4 regions of the Bacillus sp. AK124 genome follow, and region 1 is predicted to be linked to each of the others. Evidence: riboswitches for the same ligand, from Rfam matches in the RefSeq annotation. Region 1 holds a riboswitch; each other region holds the start of a gene.
What was found. A riboswitch is a leader RNA that binds a small molecule or an ion and turns the genes downstream of it on or off. The one in region 1 is predicted to bind S-adenosylmethionine.
Positions count from the first base shown of each region.

Region 2: it holds a riboswitch for S-adenosylmethionine, as region 1 does, so the genes downstream of both, M1E06_RS05610 (MetQ/NlpA family ABC transporter substrate-binding protein) here and M1E06_RS14915 (methionine biosynthesis PLP-dependent protein) in region 1, are expected to answer to the same signal.
Region 3: it holds a riboswitch for S-adenosylmethionine, as region 1 does, so the genes downstream of both, metN (methionine ABC transporter ATP-binding protein MetN) here and M1E06_RS14915 (methionine biosynthesis PLP-dependent protein) in region 1, are expected to answer to the same signal.
Region 4: it holds a riboswitch for S-adenosylmethionine, as region 1 does, so the genes downstream of both, M1E06_RS16640 (methionine ABC transporter ATP-binding protein) here and M1E06_RS14915 (methionine biosynthesis PLP-dependent protein) in region 1, are expected to answer to the same signal.

Region 1 is NZ_CP096378.1:2,961,668-2,965,855, forward strand. It holds gene metC (cystathionine beta-lyase) at 1-662, opposite strand, end outside; gene M1E06_RS14915 (methionine biosynthesis PLP-dependent protein) at 652-1,776, opposite strand; SAM riboswitch class I at 1,842-1,958, opposite strand; gene M1E06_RS14920 (helix-turn-helix transcriptional regulator) at 2,086-3,033, shown strand; gene M1E06_RS14925 (DinB family protein) at 3,114-3,602, shown strand; gene M1E06_RS14930 (helix-hairpin-helix domain-containing protein) at 3,614-4,069, shown strand; gene M1E06_RS14935 (esterase family protein) at 4,181-4,188, shown strand, end outside.
Region 2 is NZ_CP096378.1:1,110,386-1,114,573, reverse strand. It holds gene M1E06_RS05620 (DUF4257 domain-containing protein) at 1-6, opposite strand, end outside; gene M1E06_RS05615 (MDR family MFS transporter) at 227-1,408, opposite strand; gene M1E06_RS05610 (MetQ/NlpA family ABC transporter substrate-binding protein) at 1,529-2,353, opposite strand; SAM riboswitch class I at 2,410-2,517, opposite strand; gene M1E06_RS05605 (sunset domain-containing protein) at 2,649-3,329, shown strand; gene M1E06_RS05600 (ABC transporter permease) at 3,358-4,188, opposite strand, start outside.
Region 3 is NZ_CP096378.1:872,355-876,542, forward strand. It holds gene gcvH (glycine cleavage system protein GcvH) at 1-201, shown strand, start outside; gene M1E06_RS04240 (YusG family protein) at 262-498, shown strand; gene M1E06_RS04245 (toprim domain-containing protein) at 561-905, shown strand; gene M1E06_RS04250 (thioredoxin family protein) at 931-1,239, shown strand; gene M1E06_RS04255 (SCP2 sterol-binding domain-containing protein) at 1,361-1,717, shown strand; SAM riboswitch class I at 1,892-1,999, shown strand; gene metN (methionine ABC transporter ATP-binding protein MetN) at 2,116-3,141, shown strand; gene M1E06_RS04265 (methionine ABC transporter permease) at 3,134-3,802, shown strand; gene metQ (methionine ABC transporter substrate-binding lipoprotein MetQ) at 3,816-4,188, shown strand, end outside.
Region 4 is NZ_CP096378.1:3,300,257-3,304,444, forward strand. It holds gene M1E06_RS16630 (MetQ/NlpA family ABC transporter substrate-binding protein) at 119-937, opposite strand; gene M1E06_RS16635 (methionine ABC transporter permease) at 959-1,609, opposite strand; gene M1E06_RS16640 (methionine ABC transporter ATP-binding protein) at 1,612-2,613, opposite strand; SAM riboswitch class I at 2,713-2,826, opposite strand; gene cspB (cold shock-like protein CspB) at 3,130-3,330, shown strand; gene M1E06_RS16650 (ABC transporter permease) at 3,450-4,188, opposite strand, start outside.

The DNA of each region.
Region 1 (4,188 bases):
CCGAGCTTTTTGTCTTTCACAACGGCAAGTCCTGATAATACGTCGCTGTGTCCGCTTAAAAACTTCGTCGCGCTGTGTAGCACAACATCGACGCCGAGCTCGAGCGGCCGCTGCAGCGCCGGGGTCATAAACGTGTTGTCAAGAAACGTCAGACAGCCGTGCGCCTTGGCAAGCTTGACGACGCCTCTGATATCCGTAATGCCGAGCGTCGGATTTGACGGTGTTTCAAGGTAGATGACTTTTGTATTTTCCCTTATGTTTAAAGCAATTTCATTTAAATCCGTCATATCGACGAAAGTATGTTCAATCCCGAAGCGGCTCAGCACTTCCGTAATCATCCGGTAAGTGCCGCCGTACACATCTTTTGTGACAAGCACGTGATCGCCCTTTGACAAAAGCAGAAAGGCGGTGGAAATCGCGGCCATTCCGGATGAAAAAGCAAATCCCCTCGTCCCTCCCTCAAGCTCGGCTATCGTGTCTTCAAGCGCCGTTCTTGTCGGTGTTCCTGACCGGCTGTAGTCATATTCGCCGAATTTGTCAAAAGAGCCTTGATGAAAGGTTGAGGCGTGCTGGATCGGCACGCTGACGGCTCCGGTTGCTCCGTCCGTTTTATTTTGGTTATGAACAAGCCGTGTTTCAAGCGTCCAGTTTTCATGACTCATGCGGAACCGCCTCCCCTTTTACTTTTTCCAGCGCAGCTTTTAGATCCTGCTTTAAATCGGAGACGTGTTCGATTCCGACTGAAAAGCGCAGAAGTCTGTTGCAGACGCCGTTTGCAATTCGGATGTCTTCCGGGATATCCATATGGGTCTGTGTCGCCGGATAGGTGATGAAGCTTTCGACTCCGCCGAGGCTTTCGGCGAAACAGATCGTCTTGAGATTTTTCAGCAACGGATTAACCCATTCTTCTTTTTGAACGCGGAATGACAGCATGCCGCCTTTTCCCGGATAAAGAACATCGGCAATTTCCTCCTGCTCTTCCAAAAAGGCCGCAAGTTCCCGCGCGTTTTCCTGATGCTGTCTCATCCTGAGAGCGAGCGTCTTCATCCCTCTCATTAAGAGCCATGAATCGAACGGCGATAAAACCGCGCCGATGGCGTTTTGGTGCTGGAACATTTCCTCAGACAGCTCTTCGCCTTTTGCAACGACAAGCCCCGCCAAAAGATCGTTATGACCGCCCAAATACTTCGTCGCGCTGTGAATGACAAGATCAGCGCCGAGCTCAATCGGCTTTTGCAGAACCGGTGTATAGAACGTATTGTCAACAATGAGCAGCAAGTCGTGCTCTTTGGCGATTTGCGCGATTTTTTGAATATCAGCTTCCTGCATGAGCGGATTTGTCGGCGTTTCTACAAACAGTGCCTTTGTATTGTTCGTGATTTTCGACTTGATACAGTCTTCGTCTGAAAAATCGTCGTAGAAAAAGCGAAGTCCGTATTTCTTCCATTCGTTTTCAAAAAGGCGGTACGTTCCCCCATATAAATCGGACGAAACGATGAGCTCATCCCCGCTTTGAAACAGAGCCATGATCGTCTGAATGGCAGCCATACCGGAACTGAACGCAAAGCCGCGCGTTCCCCCTTCGAGTTTCGCGATTGCATCTTCAACAAGCTGTCTTGTCGGATTTTTTGTGCGAATGTAATCAAACCCTGTGGATTCCCCGATCCCTTTGTGCCTGTACGCAGAAGAGAAATAAACGGGAGGATTGACAGTTCCCGTTATTTCATCACTGCGGTTGCCGATTTGCGCCAGCGTTGTTTGTACATGTTCAGTCATATGACACCATCCTTTTAAAAATAAAAAACCCCTTCTTCATAAGAAGAAGGGGGATTATGCGCTTCTTCTTATCTTCCAAGCATCTGCTTGCTGGATTTAGCACCTTGGTACACTGACATCGTCAGTGCAGACCGGTTGCTGAGGTTTCAAAGGGCCAGTCCCTCCACCTCTCGTGATAAGAATCTCTTCAATTTTCTGATTGTTCTTTACTTTAACCTAAGTCAAGACATTTTTCAAGGGTCATTTTTAAATCTTTCCTCATATTGAACATGGTATGATGAAACCAAACGACGGAACCGGAGGAATCAGATGCCAAAAACAGAGCGATTAATCGAATTGATGATGACCGTTCATACAAAACGAAAATTTACGGCCGGGGAGCTCGCAGCAGAATTCGGGGTTTCCTACCGCACGATTCTCCGCGATCTGGACGAGCTGAGCGCGCTCGGCGTCCCGATCTATTCTGAAACAGGCGCGAACGGAGGCTATTATTTGCTGAATGAACCTGTGCTTCCGCCGCTCTTTTTTACACAATCAGAGGCGGCGGCTATGTTTTTCGCGTATCAATCTCTGCAGTTTTTCGGATCGCTTCCCTTTGATGCGGAAACGCGGATGGTTTTAAAAAAGTTCTACCGCCACCTTCCCGTGGAAACACAGGAGCGGATTGATGCGATGAAAGACAGAATCGTGTTCTGGAATCCGCATCGTCCAAAAGCCGCCGAACATTTAGAAACGCTTCTTGATGCAGCCATCAATCAATCCGTTTTGACGGTCGTTTATGACGGAACAGACGATTGCGCGGAGAGATCCATCCAGCCCATCGGCTTGTTCAGCTGGAACGGCTTCTGGTACTGTCCGGCCTATTGCTTTAAAAGGCAGGCGTTCAGACTGTTCCGCGCCGACCGCATCCTTCGGGCGGAAAAAGCGGCCAGCCCGCTGGCCCGCCAGCTTCCCTATCGATCGGTTCTCAGCTGGATCAAACATTCGGAGAGCGAGTGCTCTGAACCGGTGCGGCTGCAAGCGGAACTGACACGCAGAGGAGCCAGGCGGGCTGCGGCTGATGTGGACTTATTCAAGATCCTCACCATGCGGGATGACGGGACGGGGGCGATCGATGCAAACCTCCCCAGACCAGAACTTGAGTATTTCGGGGAACTTTTGTGGAACCTCGGCACTGAGGCAACTGTCAAAGAACCCGCGGAAATCAAGCTTCAGCTGAAACGAAAGGCTTCTGACATTTTAGCAAGGTACGACTGACTTTTTTTTAGAATCGTGACAAAGCCTGTCAGGATTAGGTGATACTTTTAGAATAATGCCAAATGGAAAGGATGAAGCAAATGAATCAAGTTCAAGCCCTGCGGAGCGATTTGTTCCACGAGATGGAGACGGGCATCCGCTCCACGTGTCATCTTCTGAAAAAAGTGAAGGAATCTGACTGGTCTTACCGGCCCGCCGACCGCATGCGAAGCCTGAAAGAACTGGCAAGCCATCTGACGGCCATCCCAGAAGCCGACATGGCTATCATGCAGGAAAAGGAAGAGGCCGCCATCTCCCGAATTGAAAAGAAGTATAGTGCATTGCAGTCGGCTGACCAAATGGCTGAAGCGATGCAGAAAGGATTCGCCGCTTTTCAAACGTATATGACTTCCCTCTCCGACGAGGAATTTTTGACGAAAAAAACAAAGCCGTTTTACCTTGATGAAGGGATGACCCAAAGCCGCTGGCTGACGGAAACGCTCACCCACGTCTTCCATCACAGGGCCCAGCTGTTTAATTATTTAAAACAGCTCGGCTATGACGTCAACATGTTCGATCTGTATCTTTAAAAGGTGTTCATATGAAGCTGCCTCTGACAAAAAAAGAACGGTCAAACTTAAGGACAGCCAAGGTAAAAATAAAAAACACGGCATATATGGATCTGTCCGTCCTTGCACATACGCTCGGTTCGTCTTTGGAGCGCGCCGCATACATCAAGGCGCTCGCCCAGTTTCAAACCGCTCCTTCCATCGGGCCGAAAATGGCGCAGTGCGCCGTTGACCTGGGCTACTATTCCCTTGGCGACATCAAGCATGAATCAGGTGCGGATTTGATCATCCGCCTCGAAAAACTGAAAGGCTACTGGGAAGATCCTTGTGCAGAAGATGCGCTGCGATGCATCGTCCATTACGCCAACGATCCCGAAAGCGCTAAAAGCTGGTGGGATTTCACAGAGGAAAGAAAAATGTACCGCGAACGCTGCGGATACCCTCCGGATAGACCGTCAACGCCCTGGTACGAAAAAAAACGGACATAAAAAATCACGGCTGCCGAACAGTTCGGCAGCCCTTTTCGCTTCTTTCACAAGAGAATTTCGTGTTAAAATGAATGGAAACGTTCACAAACATTATTTCTGGAGGAATTCATCTTGGCTAT
Region 2 (4,188 bases), 1.9 Mb from region 1:
CTTCATCACCTTCCTAAAGCCCTTAGTTTAGTCAAGCGACTTCAGGCCATCGAGCAGCCCCCCTAGACCCCTTGCGATGATATTCGATACTACCATACAGAAAATGTGTTCTGTCTGAGAAGAAAAAAAGCTTGTTTCTTCCATTATATGTGAAGATTTGGTTGATAATCTTGATTCCTTCGATTCATTTTCATATAATTACAATTACCTATTTTTTCTATACCACTTATGCATCTGATTGAGCGGAGAGCTGCTTTTCCTTCCTGTCGTATAAAAACGCCGTTCCTATTGCGAACAGCAGCAATACGAGCAAAACCGCGAGCAAAAGCTGCATATTGAAATAATCAACCAGCATTCCGCCAAAAAGCGGCCCGATCATTCTTCCGCCGGTCGCCATACTGTTGACAAACCCTTGATAAAACCCTTCTTTTCCCCTCGGAGCGAGACGGTTGGCGATTGTCGGCACAGCCGGCCATACAAGCATTTCGCCAATGGTCAGCACAACCATCGCGGCAAGAAACGCCGGAAACCGTTCAGCGCCAAACAAAATTCCGTATGCCATCATAAAAATGACAAATCCGATCACGATTTGGTTTTTCAGCGATTCGGCAAACCGTTTCACAAAAAAACCGATCAGCGGCTGACCGAAAACAATGAGCGCCCCGTTCACTGTCCAAAGTACGCTGTACTGCCCAAGAGATATCCCCAGCTCCTGGGTGTGTGAAGCGATGGTCGAGGACCATTGCGAATAAGCGACCCAGCCGAGCAGGTAGCCCGTACATATAACCAAAAGCGCGGAGAATCTAGATTTCCCGCTGACTGAATCGGCATGATCCAAAACAGAAGACTGCATGGCTTTTTCAGACCGAATGCGTCTAAATCCGAAAATCGCAATCATGAAAAAGACGGCATACAGCATTGCATTCGCCAGAAAAACATACGTAAATGAAAAAGACGCGACAATTCCGCCGAGCGCTGAACCAACTGCCACCCCTGCATTTTGCGCCACGTATACAGCATTGAACGGCTTTCTGCCGCCTTCCGGCCAAACCGAGCCGGCCATTGCATAGCATGCCGGAAACACGATCCCTGATCCAAAACCGGCCAGTGTTAAGAAAAGAATGTATTGGAACCACTCGTGAAAAAAGACGAGGCCTGAAAGGCTCGCAAACGTGATCACAATTCCAAGTACGACGGTTTTAAATCCGCCGATTTTATCGAATAGATATCCCCCGAACAGGTTGCCCAGCACATTTGCCCCTGAGTTCAGCATCAGCACAAATCCGGCCGCTGTCAGCGACTTTCCCAAATGCTGATGGATATAGATGGTATTCAGCGGCCATAAAAAAGATGCCCCTGTGACATTGATAAACATTCCGATGACCAATAGCCATAATGTGCGCGGCATAGCGTTTCCTTCTTTCTCTTTAGCATTCCCTCTAGATTCTATTCGTTTTGCCCATTTTTTTCAATTGACACGATTTCGATTTTCAACATAAAAAACCCCCTTTTTAAAGGGGGAATTTTTTTATGATTGCGTCATCCATTTTGGCTTTCCGAAACCGGCGAATTCCCGATCGATCGCATCTTCGAAAGCTTTGGATTTTACCGCTTCTTTGAGATCTTTGGCGAATGGCTTGTCTTTGTTTTTTTCATCCACTACCACTTGATTGCGGTAGCGGTCAGGCATGTTCTCAAGCGCCAGCGCGTCCTGCAACTTCATATTAGCGGAGAGAGCGAAATTACCCGGGACAGCCGCGATATCCAGGTCATCGACCGCTCTTGGAAGATTGGCAGATTCAAGCTGTTTAAATGTCAGCTTTTTCGGATTTTCCGCAATATCCTGCACAGAGGCTTTCAATGTGTCGACATCGCTTTTCAGCCGAATCAGCCCCTGATCCTGGAGCGTTAAAAATGCCCTGGCGGCATTGGCCGGATCGTTTGGAACAGCCACTTCCGCCCCGTTTTTGACATCGTTCAAGTCGTTATATTTGGCAGAATAGAGACCCATCGGAGCGGTCGGCACAGAAATGAGTGCAGCAAGATGTTTATTGTTTTCTTGATTGTATGATTTCATAAAAACCTCATGTTGAAACAAATTGGCGTCGAGTTCGCCTTCGCTTAACGCCGTGTTCGGCTGTACATAGTCGGTGAATTCGACCACTTCAACTTTGTAGCCTTTTTTCTCAAGTTCAGGCTGAATCGCTTTTTTGACCATATCGTAATACGGTCCTGCAGTAGCGCCTATTTTGATCGTTTTACCATCGCTTTCGGCATTGTTTCCGCATGCGGTCAGAAGCGCCATGCTCAAGGCCAGTCCCAGCACGGAAGTCCATTTTAATATCTTGTTCATGTACATCTCCTCCTCCAAAATAAAAAAAACTCTTTCAGCGCCTGAAAGAGTTGTTCAACTTATCTTTCAGAATGCGCCTGACATTCTGCTGGATTTAGCACCTTGCTCTGCTGCAGGTTGCTGAGATTTCGCCGGGCCAGTCCCTCCATCTCTCTTTATAAGCTGCATATTCAGTTTTTTAAATGATTTCTTTATTTTACGTTTGAATATTTAGATTTGCAAGAAGTTTTTTGGTATAAACATTTTTTTCTTTTTAAGCTAAAATATAGTTATCAAACACGAAAGGAGACGAATCATGGAATCTATCATGCTGATCGGGTTTTTATCCTTTATTTTTTCCATCTGCTACCTTGTATTTCATTTGATCAGAAGAATCTTTTCTCCAGGCAAAAGGTTTTCCAGAAAACTCTTTTATCCTTGTTTTGCAGGCGGACTTCTCCTCCTGATCATCTCTGCGCCTTATTACAGTGAGGAAACATATGCCGTCGATGAGACAAAAACAGAGGACCTGACAACCGAGCTTCAGGAACTGAAAACTGAACACAGCGCTGTACAAAAGGAGCAAACCGCATTAAAGCAGCAGCTCAATCAAGCAAACGAAAAACTGAAGGCAGCCAAAACGGAGAATGACACATTAAAAAAAGAAAACGAAAAACTGACAAAAGAAAAAGACTCGCTTACGAAAAAAACAAAATCGCTGTCAGAAAAACTGGCTAAGGCTGAAGAAAAAAGCGGCAGTACCGAAGCCACTGTAAAAGAAAAGAACGCCACCGCTCAGGCCGGAACGTCACACAGCGCGCCCTCCCCTAAGAAAAACAGCGGTGAAAGCAAACAGGAGTGCAAAATCAAAGGAAGCGTCAACCATATTTATCATACACCAGGAAGTACATATTATGACCGCACGAAAAACGTCGCCCGCTGGTTCTGCACAGAACAGGAGGCGCGTGATGCGGGGTACAGACCTCCGAAACGTTAAAAAAGCCGGCATACCGCCGGCTTTTTTCTTAAAGCTCTCTTCTTAATGCTGTCAGCACGTTCGTTCTTGTCGCTTTAATGGCCGGGTTCAGGCCTGAAAGAATGGCGACGCCTGCACTGATCAAGGTCGCGATAAGGACAAGACTGACCGGAATGTACGAGAAGGTGATGCTGAAGTCTGCCGCACTCGCTCCTCCTTCTGAAACCGATGATAAAATAGGTGGTATAATCTTGTTCACTAAAAAGCTGACACCGTATGAAATGATAACACCTAAAACAGATCCTAAGATACCGATATAGGCGCTTTCCAGCAGAAACATTTTCCTGATCACGTTCGGGCTTGCCCCGATCGCTTTCATAATGCCGATCTCCTGCGTCCGCTCTGTAACCGCCATTGTCATCGTGTTGAAAATGCCGATCGCTGAAATCAAGACGGCAATGACTCCGACGAAGATCAGACCGATTTTAAAAGCCATGAAAAAAAGATTAATGCTTTCGAGTTTTTTCGTTATTGAATCGACGTAGTAGCCTTCATCCTCCAAATCTGTTGTCAGCTGTCCGACATGTTCAAAGTTATCCGCGTAAACCGAAAGCTTTTTTTCGATCGTGCCGCTGTCTTTGTCCGCCTTCAGAAATCCGGTGATGTCTTTTTGCATGTCGTTGCTGACATAGACTGTTGAATCGCTTGCCCATTCATAAGAAGGTTTTTTCGTAACTCCGACAACTTTCAGATCATATGTTTTCGCTTTCCCTTCTTCTCCTGTTTTTTCATCCATTTTTGAGATCTTTAATTCAATTGTTTTGCCGAGAATATCTTCTGCGTATCCTTTTGGTTCTTTTACTTCCTCAGCATTATTTTC
Region 3 (4,188 bases), 2.1 Mb from region 1:
GTAAAGACCGTTTCTGAGCTGTATGCCCCGATCAACGGAAAAGTGGTCGAAGTGAACGAAGATCTGGAAGACAGCCCTGAATTCGTCAACGAGTCTCCGTATGAAAAGGCTTGGATGATTATCGTCGAGCCGTCCGATGCTTCTGAAATCGAAAATCTGATGACAGCCGAGCAATATGAGGACATGATAAAAGAAGACTAAGGATTATTCAGGATAGCCATGTGTCGTTTGGATACTCTATATCAAGAGGGGGTGTCCAAATTGACGCTGAAAAAAGAACGTATTGATATTACAGAACATGTGGAAAGCCGATTAAAAAACGGCGGAATGCAGCTGTACCATGAGAATGAGCTGATCGGCCGAATGACCGGAAAGGATCAATACGAGTTGAAATCTGGATATTCATTCCAAGATGAGAGATTTTACAAAACGGCGGATACCGTAAGCGGTCCGGATGCTAAATATGTAGACTGTGATGACCACCAAGGCTGGTGTTAATCAAGTCAGGCGGTGAATATTCACTGCCTTTTTTTACAAGTAAATCTTTAAAGGTGATCCATATGCCGGAAAATGAAAAAGTCATGATCGTCGAAGGGAAATCAGATAAGCAAAAAGTGAAGCATGTCATCGAAGAGCCCGTGGATATCATTTGCACAAACGGAACGATCAGCCAGGCAAAACTCGATGAATTCGCCGAAACGCTGTTTGATAAAGACGTTTATATCCTGGTGGATTCCGATGAATCAGGGGAAAAGCTCCGCCGGCAGCTGACGAGGGAGCTCCCCCAAGCTTCGCATCTATACATCGATAGGGTATACAAAGAAGTCGCTTCCGCCCCGAGTCAGCATGTTGCAGAAGTATTAATTCGTTCAAACATCCGGGTACATACAAAATATTTATTATAAAATGTATTGAGGTGCGGTTCAACAGATGCAAGAACTCCAAGAAAAAGAGCTAAAACGGCTTGAACATGAGACCTGTCTTCTATATGTATACACGCCGTTCTGCGGAACGTGTCAGCTGGCCGGAAGAATGCTGGAAGTCGTTGATGAAATGATAAAGGACATTCCTTTTTATAAAAACAATCTCAATTATTCCCCGGCATTTGCCAAGCAGCAGGAAATAGAAAGCGTTCCATGCTTTATCCTTTACAAAAACGGGGAAGTCGTCAAAAAAGAATACGCTTTTCACTCCGTTTCCTACTTATACGATACGATTAAACAAAATGTTGTGGATTAAGGGCGGTTTTGACATATTTCTCGGGAAATAACCAGCAAAAACTTGTCGAGCAATTCCTAAAGGAACTCCTGCGGCAGACAGAGAATCTGTAAGTATGACCAATTTACAGGAGGTTATACAGTTGGAGAAAATGGGATTGATAGAAAGAGAGGACAAGGCTCTTTTTTTAAAACCTCTATTATCGACAACGGCTTTGCTGATTACGTTTCAAGGCGAGAAAGAAGCTTTTACGTTAGCGATCAACGAAAAAGGAGAAATGGAAAAATCTTCTCTTGCAGAGAAAGCTCATTTGACCTTTTTTGGAGAGCAAAGCGAGATTATTGACCTTCTTCACGGCGATATTTCATTGCAGCATCTCGTACAGCGCGGCACTGTTCAAGTAAAAGGCTCATTCAGAGCTTTATTGAAGCTTGAAGCGATTTTATGGCTGACGGACGGCTTTTTTAAAAACAGCGATCTTTATTCAGAGACATTTTAAAAATTTGAAAAATCGGCACATTCCGTGTATAAGTCGGACAGAGACGAGCGTTTACGTTCGTCTCTTTTCGCCGTAGGCCGATTGTCTTACGAAAAATAGTTGACAACTATTTTTTCGCATGATATCCTACTTTAAGAATTCCGATCATAATAATCAAAAAATAAATATATGATTCTCTTATCCAGAGAGGTGGAGGGAAGTGCCCTATGAAACCCGGCAACCATCAACACGTGTTGAAATGGTGCCAATTCACACGAAGCGTTATGCTTTGAAAGATGAGAGAAAGGCCCAGACTATTCAAAAGCCTTTCTGCTCATGTGTGCAGAAAGGCTTTTTTCATTGTTTGATCAGGGATTTAGACAACTATGAGAATTGAGCAAGAAAGCAGGTGATGGCTTTTGATAAATCTTCAAAATGTTTCAAAGATTTATCGGTCAAAGCATGGAGATGTCAATGCTGTCCAGGATGTCACCCTTACGATTAAAAAAGGTGAAATCTTCGGAATTATTGGATATAGCGGAGCTGGAAAAAGCTCCTTGATCCGTCTTTTGAACGGACTTGAACAGCCGACTTCAGGCACGGTTGAAGTAGCCGGCAGAACAATCAGTGAGATCAAAGGGAAGAAGCTGAGGAATGCAAGGCAGGAAATCAGCATGATTTTCCAGCACTTCAACCTATTGTGGTCAAGAACGGTCCGCGACAATATTGCGTTTCCGCTGGAGATCGCCGGTGTCAGCAAAGCAAAACGTCTGAAAAGAGTCGCTGAACTGATAAAGCTTGTCGGACTTGAAGGCAAGGAAAATGCCTACCCTTCACAGCTTAGCGGAGGCCAAAAGCAGCGCGTCGGCATCGCTCGGGCGCTCGCAAACAATCCGAAAGTTCTCTTATGCGATGAAGCGACATCAGCGCTTGATCCGCAGACGACTGACTCGATCCTGGGTCTTCTGTCCGATATCAATGAAAGGCTCGGACTGACCATTGTCCTGATTACTCATGAAATGCATGTTATCAGGAAAATCTGCCACAGAGTGGCCGTCATGGAAAACGGAAAGGTCGTGGAAGAAGGCGATGTGCTGAACGTATTCCTCAAGCCGCAGGAAGAAATGACAAAGCGCTTTGTTCAGCAGGTAACAGAACCGGTGGAAACACAGGAAACGCTGAAGCATTTCCTCGAAGAAACGACATCCGGGCGGACGATCAAGCTCACCTTCGTCGGTGAAGCGGCCGAATCGCCGCTGATCACACAGATCATTCGGAAGTTCGATGTTGAAGTCAACATCCTTCAAGGCAAAATCTCGCAAACTCAGGACGGCGCATACGGTTCATTGTTCATTCATGTCGACGGATATGAAAACGAGGTCAATGATGTGGTCGATTTCATCAAGAGCCGTCAAGTAGAAGCAGAGGTGATCACGAATGTTTGAAAAACTGTTTCCAAACGTAGATATGGAGCAGCTGTGGGAAGCTACGTATGAAACGATATATATGACAGGAATTTCCCTATTGTTTGCTTTTATCATCGGAGTGATTCTCGGTATGCTGCTGTATCTGACTTCAAAAGGAAACATTTGGCAGAATCGGGTCGTGAACGGTGTAATCTCGGCAATCGTCAATGTGTTCAGGTCTATTCCTTTTATTATATTGATTATTTTGCTGCTTGGTTTCACAAAGTTTTTAATGAACACGATCTTGGGGCCGAACGCCGCACTTCCGGCTTTGATTATCGCATCCGCTCCGTTCTATGCCCGCCTGGTTGAAATCGCTTTGCGCGAAGTTGATAAGGGCGTGATTGAAGCGGCAAAATCGATGGGAGCCAAAACATCGACGATCATATTTAAAGTGCTCCTGCCCGAATCGATGCCGGCCTTGATCTCTGGCATTACGGTTACGGCGATTGCACTGATCGGTTCGACGGCGATGGCCGGAGCAATCGGTTCAGGCGGACTCGGGAACCTTGCCTATGTAAACGGTTTTCAGATGAACAATCCCGATATTATACTCATCGCCACTATTTTCATCTTAGCTATTGTGTTTATCATCCAGTTTATCGGGGATTTTATAACAAATAAATTAGACAAACGTTAGGGAGGACATCAACATGAAAAAAGGTTTATTAACAGCTTTATTCATCATTTTTGCAGGCGTTTTAGCCGCTTGCGGATCTTCCAGCAGCGAAGGGGATAAAGACAGCAAAGTCATCACAGTCGGAGCGACGCCGACGCCTCACGCTGAAATCCTTGAAGAAGCAAAGCCGCTTTTGAAAGAAAAAGGCTATGAGCTTAAAATCAAAAATTTCACGGACTACAAACTGATCAACAAAGCGCTTGCAACGAAAGATCTCGATGCGAACTATTTCCAGCACGTCCCGTATCTTGAACAGGAAATGAAAGAAAATAAAGATTATGATCTTGTTAACGTCGGCGCGGTACACCTTGAGCCATTCGGCATTTACTCTAAAAAGTATAAATCTT
Region 4 (4,188 bases), 340 kb from region 1:
AAGCACCCCCAGAATTTTTTACATTTAAAAACTATAGTACAACAAACCTGATTGGTCAAGTAGGAATTATCGATGTATTTCAATATATGACCCGGGAATCAATTGCGCGACTGACATTTTATTCGCCGATGTCTTTCAGTGGAACAAAAGTCGGCAGCTGTGCACCGTCAAACTCTTTTTTGATCAATTCAGCGGTATCGTCTGATTGGTACAGCTCAACGATCTTTTTCAAATCTTCACGGTTCCGGTCTTCTGTTCTGGCCGCAATAATGTTGATGTACGGTGTCGCTGTTTCGTCTTCCAGTTTAATCGAATCTTTGACAGGATGGAAGCCGGCGTCAACCGCTATGCCGTTGTTGATAACAGATGCAGCGACGTCGGGAAGCACGCGCGGCGTTTGCTCTGCGGCCACCGTTGTGATTTTGAGTTTTTTAGGATTTTCTTTAATCGCATCAAGCGTTCCGTTTCCGTCAAATCCGTCCTTTAATTGAAGCAGGCCGGCGGACTCCAACAGGAGCAAGGCTCTGCCCATGTTCGTCGCTTCGCTCGGAACAGCGATTTCCGCGCCGTTTGGTATATCGTCAGGCGAATCATACTTCTCGGAATAAATGCCCATCGGAGCGATGATCGTTGTGCCGATCGGCGATAGTTCAAGATTGCGTTCCTTTTTGAATGCATTAAAGTAAGATATCGTCTGAAATGCATTGGCGTCAATGTCACCGCCCGCCAAAGCCTGGTTCGGCTGAACATAATCAGAATATTTGACGATTTCAAGCTTTAAGCCTTCTTTCTCGGCTTTTTTCTTCACAAAGTCCCAGATTCTTGTATCCGTTCCGCTGATGCCGATTTTAATGGTTTTCGCATCAGAGTCTGCCGCACACCCCGCGATCACTCCCGCAAGCAGCAGTAAAATGATAACAAATGTGAACTTTTTCATCATAGCTGTCTCCCTCTCTGTTTATCTTCTTCTCAATTTTTTGGACAGAACGTTTCCGGATGTCTGCAATCCCTGCACAACGATGACGAGAATTGCAACCGTGATGATCATCGTCAGCGTGTCAAACCTTTGGTAGCCGTATGTGATCGCCAAATCCCCAAGACCGCCGGCGCCTATCGCACCAGCCATCGCCGACGCTCCGACCAATCCGACCGTTGCCACCGTAAAACTCAGCACAAGCGAACCGAGCGCTTCCGGAATCAGAAACCGGAAGATGATCTGCCGCGGAGTCGCTCCCATTGCTTCAGCGGCTTCAATGACTCCCGGATCGACTTCAAGCAGAGAGTTCTCGACGAGCCTTGCGATGTAAGGCCCCGCATAAAAAGTCAGGGGAACAATCGCTGCCGATGTGCCGATGGACGTCCCCACAATCAGCCTTGTCACCGGAATTAAAGCAACCATCAAGATGATAAACGGAACGGAACGGAAAATGTTAATGATCATATTGACAACCGTAAAAACTGCCGGATTTTCAAGCAGATGCCCCTTCCTTGTGACAACCAGCAAAATGCCGAGCGGAATGCCGATCACGCTTGAAAATAAAAGCGAGAAAACCGTCATTTGAATCGTCTGAACCAGTGCGTCAATGATTTGGTCATATGTAACAAGCATGCTTATACCTCCCTGATGCGAATGTTTTCTCTGCGGATATATTCGAGCGCCCGCCCGATTTCACCGTCTTCCCCCTGCAGTTCAACCGTCATACTGCCAAACGGAATTCCCTGAAGCTCTGTAATCGTTCCGTGCAGAATGTTGACTTCTACGTCAAACCGCTTTGCCACTTGCGAAAGAAATGGCTTCCCGGAAGATTCGCCGACAAATTGAAGCTGGTAGAGATGCTTCACATTTAATTTTTGAATCGATTCAGGTATCTCGTGGTCGATGGCTGATTTGACAAAGCTTTTGGCCGTTTCGGTTTCCGGCGCGGAAAACACGTCAAACACGCTGCCTGATTCAATGATCCTTCCTTTTTCAATGACCGCGACTTTGTCGCAGATTTCTTTTGCCACATTCATTTCATGAGTGATCAACAAAATCGTGATGTTATATTGTTCGTTGACGCGCTTCAGCAGCTTCAAAATATCGCCGGTCGTCTGCGGGTCAAGCGCGGATGTCGCTTCATCACAGAGCAGAACCTCCGGATTTGTCGCCAGCGCCCGGGCAATGCCGACGCGCTGCTTTTGGCCGCCCGACAGCTGATCCGGATAATCGCGGGCTTTATCCTCAAGTCCGACAAAATGGAGCAGTTCCGTCACTTTTTGCTTGATTTCGGCTTTCGGTGTTTTGACAAGCGCGAGCGGCTCAGCGACATTAGCGAAAATCGTCTTTGAATTTAACAGGTTAAAATGCTGAAATACCATGCCGATCTTCCTTTTAACAGCTCGAATCTCAGCTTTCGACAGAGACATTAAGTCTCTTCCGCCGACGAATACCTTTCCGGCCGTCGGTTTTTCAAGGAAGTTCACACAGCGGATCAGCGTGCTTTTCCCTGCGCCGCTGAATCCGATGACGCCGTATATTTCCCCTTTATCTACATGAAGGTCGATTCCATTGAGCGCATGAACCTTCTGTCCGCCGCTTTCATAGACCTTTTCAACGCCTTCAAATGTAATCATGATGATCTTCCTCCTCTTTTTGGCTAACAAAAAAGGCTCCCTCTTAAAAAATAAGAAGAAGCCTTAGACGACACGAAGTAAATAGAGTGGTCCGCTCTCTTCTTATCTTCCAAGCCCGTACGGCTTGTTGGATGTGGCACAGTATTCTGCTGTATGCAGAACCCGCTGCCGAGGCTTCATAGGGCCAATTCCCTCCGCCTCTCTGAATAAGAAGTGTTGATGCATGAAGTTTTACCTAACTTTACAGCTTCTTTGAAATGTTGTCAATCAGATTTGTGAAAATTTCAAAAACATGCTTTTCAATGCTTTATTTTTCGCCCTGATTATTAAATTTCACTTTTTTTAAAAAAATTGTGTTTAGCAGTTGTAATTTCGCTTAAACACTGGTAAAGTAAAGGTAATTATTTTTGTTCGAACTATCTTTAAGAAGAAAGTTTTGTAAGAGTTTTCGTCTTGGAAGTTTGTTTTAGAGCAAGAATAGTGAATTTAAGCGTTATCGCTTTAGGAGGAAATTTCATGCTAGAAGGTAAAGTAAAATGGTTTAACTCTGAAAAAGGTTTCGGATTCATCGAAGTTGAAGGACAAGACGATGTATTCGTTCATTTCTCTGCTATTCAAGGCGAAGGCTTCAAAACTTTGGAAGAAGGCCAATCTGTATCTTTCGAAATCGTTGAAGGAAACCGCGGACCACAAGCTGCTAACGTAACAAAAGCGTAAGCTGTGAACCGCTGATCTTCATACAGGACTGCTGACCGAATGTCAGCAGTCTTTTTATATTTTATTTAAAAAAGCCTCACGCCCGGAAAACCGGGGTGAGGCTTTTTCGTGAATACCGCTTATGAAGCGATGTCTCTTTTTGTGAATGCCCCAAAGGCGAGCACATGAAAAACGATAAAATAGACAGCCAGCACGACAATCGAGAATCCCAGCGTCATATCTGAAACAAGCGGAGATCCATCAAAGTATTGAGTGAGATCAGTGTTGGCAAATAAGATGTATTTCACCCATTCAAATTTTGTCGCGAGCAGGTTTGTCACCGTTCCGCCCATTGCCAAAAGGAAAATTGAAATACCTACGGCAAGCGAGCTGTTTCTGAAAACAGCTGAAATCATAAAGGCCATTGTCGCCATCATCAAAAGCGAGATTGAATTCAGCAAATAGCTGCCGGCCAAGTGCAGCAGCAGGCTTTTTTCTTCAACTGTTCCATCGGCGTACGCCAAGTGAACCTGGCTGCCGTCGCCTGCCCCGAATAAAGCAAGGCCTGTGATACCCGCGCTTGCGAACAGAATGAAAAGCAAAGCCAATGCAAAAAGCAGAACTGTAAAATATTTTGCCAGCAAAATTTTAAAGCGGCTGATCGGCCTGATCACAAGCAGCTTCACCGTCCCCCAGCTGAATTCATTCGCAACGATTCCCGCAGCCACCGTGATCACAAACAGACCGAGGAGGGGAATGATGCTGCTCGCGTCGCTGATGAACGACAGGGCCGAATAGTCCCCGTCTTCCGGCAAATCGTGCTTGATTCGATACTCATTAATGGCGGTCGACCGTTCATAGCTTTTTTCAAGTGCCGGA